2 regions of the Pantoea sp. X-Soil-TKNS-1280 genome follow, and region 2 is predicted to be linked to the other one. Evidence: predicted binding sites of a transcription regulator. Region 2 holds the regulator's gene; the other holds the start of a gene.

Region 1 (3,172 bases), 1.5 Mb from region 2:
CCCGGTTCTGCAGGCGGATGAAGATCTCGGTTTCCTCCCCGGAGATATTTCCGAGAAATTCGCCCCTTATTTCCGGCCGGTCTATGACGTTCTGGTTAAACGTCTTGGCGCTTCCTTTATGCAGTACTGCCTGCGTCCCGAAATCGGCAAGGTGGAGATCGCGCCCTTCGCGTATATGCGCGGACGCACCTTCGAAAATGCCGTGGTGATTCTGGATGAGGCGCAGAACGTCACCGCCGCGCAGATGAAGATGTTTCTGACGCGCCTTGGTGAGAACGTGACGGTAATCGTCAACGGTGATATCACCCAATGTGATCTACCGCGTGGTGTGCTATCAGGCCTTGCAGATGCGCTGGCGCGCTTCGAAGAGGATGAGATGATTGGGGTTGTCCGTTTTGCTAAAGACGACTGTGTACGTTCAGCACTCTGCCAGCGCACGCTGCATGCTTACAGTTAACCATTGAGAATCAGGACAGTAGACAAAACCCGGCTCAGGCCGGGTTTTTTTGTGCCGCTGCCGGGGACCAGGCAAAAAAAAAGTCTGAACGTAAGTTCAGACTCTTCTTCAAAATTGTGGCGGTGAGAGGGGGATTGACTCGCTTCGCTCGCCCTGCGGGCAGTTTGTTCGCTGCGCGCCCAAACTGTCCAACCGGCTGTGCCGGTTGTCGAACCCCGTCGGGGATTCTCACCCTCTCTCACCCGGAGAATATGCAAAAAAAAAGTCTGAACATAAGTTCAGACTCTTCTTCAAAATTGTGGCGGTGAGAGGGGGATTCGAACCCCCGATACGTTGCCGTATACACACTTTCCAGGCGTGCTCCTTCAGCCACTCGGACACCTCACCACATTTTTTGCTGCTGACCTTGGCGGGTCAACGGGGCGCTACTATAGGGAGTTCGCCTAAAAGGGTCAAGCCCTATTTTCTCCTTTTTTTCTATTCGCTTAAGCCCTGAGCGAATCGCTTCAACCCTGTACGCTTTGGTTATCCTGTCATCAAAATATTGCATGTCAGTCACAAAAGTATCACGAAATTGTCGCAGACTTGTCCGCGGAAACATTTGGTTATATTTGTGAATAAGGATGCTTATAAATGAAACATATACCTCTGATTACGGTTCCACTTATCGCTTCACTGTTTGCTTCGGCTGCGGTGGCGGATGAGGAAACTTACTCCCGCGCCGCAACCGGTGATTTGACGCAGCACGGCGGTGCGCGTCGTCTGACGGGGGATCAAACTGAAGCATTGAAAGCCTCGCTCAGCAACAGCACGGCTAAAAACGTGATTCTGCTGATTGGTGATGGCATGGGGGATTCAGAAATCACCGCAGCACGTAACCAGGCGATGGGGGCCGGTGGCTTTTTCCCGGGTATCGATGCGTTACCGCTCACCGGCCAGTACACCCACTATTCTCTGGATAAGAAAACCCACAAACCAAACTACGTCACGGATTCAGCCGCTTCTGCCACGGCCTGGGCTACCGGCACCAAATCCTATAACGGTGCCATTGGCGTTGATGTGAACGGTAAAGATCAGACCACGCTGCTGGAGCTGGCAAAAGCAGCGGGCAAGGCGACCGGTAACGTTTCTACGGCGGAATTGCAGGATGCGACACCTGCGGCACTGATCGCCCATGTGACCTCACGTAAATGCTATGGCCCGGAAAAAACCAGTGATCTATGCCCGAGCAATGCGCTGGAGCAGGGTGGGAAGGGGTCAATTACCGAACAGATGCTGAAAACCCGCGCGGATGTCACGCTGGGCGGCGGAGCGAAATCTTTCAGCGAAGTAGCGAAAGCGGGTGAATATCAGGGCAAAACCCTGCGTGAGCAGGCGCAGGCTATGGGTTATCAGCTGGTGGATAATCTTGATGGTATGAATGCTGTGCAGCAGGCAGACCAAAGCAAGCCAGTGCTGGGGCTGTTTGCGGAGGGCAATATGCCGGTACGCTGGCAGGGGCCAAAAGCCAGCTATCACGGTAACCTGGATAAGCCAGTGGTCACCTGTGAAGTTAATAAAGATCGCCCGGCAACTACGCCGACACTGGCGCAGATGACCAAAAAGGCACTGGACCTGCTCAGTCAAAATGACAAAGGTTTCTTCCTGCAAGTTGAGGGGGCATCGATTGATAAACAGGATCATGCTGCCAATCCCTGTGGTCAGATAGGTGAAACCGTGGACCTGGACGAAGCGGTACAGCAGGCACTGGCCTTTGCCCGCCAGCACGGTGACACGCTGGTGGTGGTGACTGCGGACCACGCTCACAGTAGCCAGATTATCGAAAATGGCACCAAAGCGCCGGGACTGACGCAGGCTGTCAACACCAAAGATGGCGCGGTGATGACCATCAGCTACGGTAATTCAGAAGAGGATTCGCAGGAACACACTGGCACTCAGCTGCGTATTGCTGCTTACGGCCCTCATGCTGCCAATGTGGTGGGTCTGACAGATCAGACTGACCTGTTCTTTACCCTGCGGGATGCGATGGGGATTAAGTAACGCATTATTCTTACGGGATAATAAATCCACGCAATCGCGTGGATTTTTTCGTATTTGATCGCGGTAAGAACAGTCTTCACCATAAAGAACGGCGTCTTAGTGACTGGGTTGCCCAACGGTGGTTTTTAAATCTTTACCCACGAACTCATACTGATAATTGAATTTACCATTACATCGCCCATATGAATGCGGATAAGTAAGCTCGCCTTGTTTCCCGTTTGAAGTGACGTAGGGTGGTGAAACGGTGATTTGCGCGACTTCCGGAATAGAACAGGTTGCAACATTCTTATAATACTCAATCCACCCCGCCTGATTGTTTCTTAAAGTTCCTGAACCCGCAGGCAGGCGCCATGCACCAATCTGTGTTTCATTCTTACTCCCTTCTTCTTTGACGAAACCGTACCAGGTATTCGCGTCATGGTTATCACGGCGAACTTCAAACAGATATTTTTTACCTGTCTTGATCGAATACAGGGTAGAACAACTCACACCGTGACCGCCATCAGCACCAAGGCGACAGTGCTGACTGTCCAGTACAGCCGTTCCGTTAATAAAAGAAGAGAAAATCAACATATATTGTTCGGTTGTGTGTGGCTGCAAACCAATATAACCAACGGCACGGGTACCAGTGAAAGAAAATTGATTTGCAAAATAATAACCAGCAGTGTCTGGGGC
Region 2 (3,172 bases):
CCCGGTGGCGCGTGAGCGTGCTTTATCCACCCGATAAAAACGTTCGGTGAGACGGGGCAGATGTTCAGCACTGATACCCGGCCCGTTATCGCACACCTTAAACTCCGCACCCTGCTTACTCCGCAGCCAGCTGATATCAATCCGCGTACCTTCCGGTGTATGGTTCACCGCGTTGTACACCAGATTGGAGATTGCGCTACGCAGTTGCTCATCATTGCCGAGCACTTTGAGGTGCGGGTCAGTGTGGAAGTGAATCTCGTGTCGTCCCTGGCTGAGGGTCTCCGCCTCACGCTGCAACAGCAGCAGCATGGTTGGCACATCAACGGTCTCTTTCAGATCAATGGCGGGAGCGGCCTCAATGCGCGAAAGCGTCAGCAGTTGTTTCACCAGGCTATCCATACGCCGGGTTTGCTCCTGCATGGTTTGCAACGCTTTATTGCGCGAACGTTCGTTCATTACCGAATCGTTCATCATTTCAAGGTAGCCCTGCAACACGGTGAGCGGCGTGCGCAGTTCATGGCTCACGTTGGCAAAGAAGCTACGTCGTGCGCCTTCCAGCTGGTGCATTTGCGTGACATCGCGCGCCACCATCAGCCACTGGCCTTCGCTGTAAGGCATCACGCGAAACTCCATATGATGCTGATTATTCAGCACCAGTGTCAGGGGCTTGTTGAAATCACGCTGGCGAATATAGCGGGAGAACTCAGGATAACGCAGCAGGTTGAGGATGTTCTGGCCGTTATCTTCCGGCCAGCGCAGACCGAGATGCTGCTGTGCCAGACCGTTACACCAGAAAATAGCCCCCTCTTCCGTGGTCAGAACCACCGCATCCGGCAGCGATTCTGCACCACTGCGAAAACGCTTGATCAGATTGCCTAACTCGCGGCGGCGGCGGCGGTTACGCAACTGCATTTGATACAGACCGTAAAACAACGGTTCCCAACTGGCACGCCCGCCGGGTGGCGTCATGGATCGATCAACCCACAGCCAGTGCGACAGCCGCATCAGGTTCCAGAAGTGCCATAACAGCACACCCAGTACCGAAGCCAGCAGCAGCCAGGGAAGATAACCAAACAGCAAACCGAGAATCAGTGCCGGCAGACAAGCCAGCACCAGCTCGGTCAATAATCTCTTCCAGGAGAGTCGTTCCAGCACGGTATAAACTCCGTTTAGTAGCGGGCAGAGAAACGATACCCTGTTCCACGTACGGTTTGTACCATGCGGTCGTGGCCGGAGACCTCCAGCGCTTTACGTAAACGACGGATATGCACATCGACAGTACGATCTTCGACATACACATTGGTGCCCCAGACATGGTTCAGCAGCTGTTCGCGGCTGTAAACGCGTTCCGGGTGCGTCATAAAGAAGTGCAGCAGTTTATACTCGGTCGGCCCCATCTCCAGTGGCGTGGTCTCTGACATCACGCGATGCGATGATGGGTCGAGGCTCAGCCCCTGCATCTCAATCACTTCTTCCACTGCCATCGGTGAAATACGGCGCATCACCGCTTTGATACGGGCCATCAGTTCTTTGGGGGAGAAAGGTTTGGTGATGTAATCATCCGCGCCCACTTCCAGACCACGTACGCGATCTTCCTCTTCACCACGCGCTGTCAGCATCATCACCGGGATATCCCGCGTCATGGCTTCACGCTTCAGGTGTTTGATAAACTGGATACCGCTACCTCCGGGTAACATCCAGTCCAGCAAAATCAAATCTGGCCAGGGTTCAATCAGCTTCCCTACTGCGCTGTCATAATCTTCCGCCTCAATCGGCTGGTAATCGTTCTGTTCCAGCACGAAACATAACATTTCACGGATGGGAGCTTCGTCTTCCACAACCAAAATGCGCTTAGCCATTATTACTCCTGCTGATATGACGGCTGTCACTGAGATTTGCGGCGTCATTATGCGTCAGTTTTATGACACTTTTATGAAAAAACCAACGGGTGCTCTGGAGTATAAAAACAGAAATGTGACAGCAGAAACAGGATTTTTGGCGGGTAGCATACGAATATGCTTCTCAGGTAACTATTAAGAAAAAATGATTTTTTCCAGGCAGGGAAGTGGACCTTCCCGGCCCCTCAGCAGGGTGCTACCCCAGAGCTGGGTTAATGACGTATTTTATACCTCAGGATGGTCATTCAGATCCATCTGGCGTACTAATTCTTCCATCTTCTCGCAGGATTTCGCTTTTTCCGCCATCTGTGCTTTCAGCGCAGAGAACTTATCCGTTGCCAGCAGCTGATCACGCATGCTGATAAACTCATCCTGCGTAATATCACCCGCAAATACCGGTGGGACGTCCGCCTGGTCCCAGTAATAATTCATACTCATCAGGGTCGTTATAGCCATGGCTTCATCGTGGGTTGTGACTTTCTGGCTGGCGGAAATAATGGCATCGAAAAAATCGCGCAGGAAAGCGCTCACATCTTTTGGTCGGAAGGCATCAAGATAAAAGAAATGCGCGCGCGCACTCCCGGGTTCGGCACCCTCAACATAGGGCATTGATATTGTTGTCATTACCCCGTAGTTCGGCAGGCAGTTTTCAGCGCGATAATTAAAATCGGGGTTCAGCACCATCGCTAAGAAATCTTCCCGCAACGAGGCTAAATAGGCCGGAGAGGGGCCAACAACAGGAGGATGGGCGATAAAAACCCAACCTGGAGCACGGTTATAAACCACCGCATCATCGTCTACCGTTCTTCCTCTGGTAGTAACAAACGTTGCGAAAAGCTCAGCAGTATCACCCGCAGGAACGACACCGGCCCCGAAAGGCAATAAGGACGATGTTCTTCCCGTTGCCCTGCCGTAAATCAGTTTTTCATACTCTTCAGGCCCCATTGTGACGGGCGCTTCTGTGTCGTATTGAGAGGTCGCAGAAGCCATACGCTGTGCTGAATTCGCCACCACGACAATATTGTCCCCGGCCGCAGAAGCTAAAGCATGGCTATCGGGTGCTGAACCCATGGCGGAGGTGGAGGTTACAGATTCGCTACGGTTAACAGGAAACATATTTATCTCCTTACGTTATCAGTGAGCCTTTATTTCACCTCTGATATTTTTCCGCGCTGAATAGTTAACTTCTGAGGAATTGATGATTTTTCCGGCACATTTGATCGGCTAATACGCATGTCAGTGGCAGTCCCATCCGTATATAATCGCCCAACGCG

Evidence for each region. The regulator PhoB, encoded in region 2, activates phosphate uptake and scavenging genes when phosphate is short. The targets are predictions, from matches to a motif close to CTGTCATAAAACTGNCNNAT.
Region 1: phoA (alkaline phosphatase) is a predicted target of PhoB. The motif match lies at 988-1,007, and genes of this name have one in related genera.

What each region holds. Positions count from the first base shown of each region.
Region 1 is NZ_AP035962.1:2,505,847-2,509,018, reverse strand. It holds gene phoH (phosphate starvation-inducible protein PhoH) at 1-457, shown strand, start outside; tRNA gene AC6I8X_RS11715 (tRNA-Ser) at 757-844, opposite strand; gene phoA (alkaline phosphatase) at 1,091-2,497, shown strand; gene AC6I8X_RS11705 (DUF3472 domain-containing protein) at 2,594-3,172, opposite strand, start outside.
Region 2 is NZ_AP035962.1:1,052,838-1,056,009, reverse strand. It holds gene phoR (phosphate regulon sensor histidine kinase PhoR) at 1-1,155, opposite strand, end outside; gene phoB (phosphate response regulator transcription factor PhoB) at 1,170-1,859, opposite strand; gene AC6I8X_RS04800 (hypothetical protein) at 2,124-3,014, opposite strand.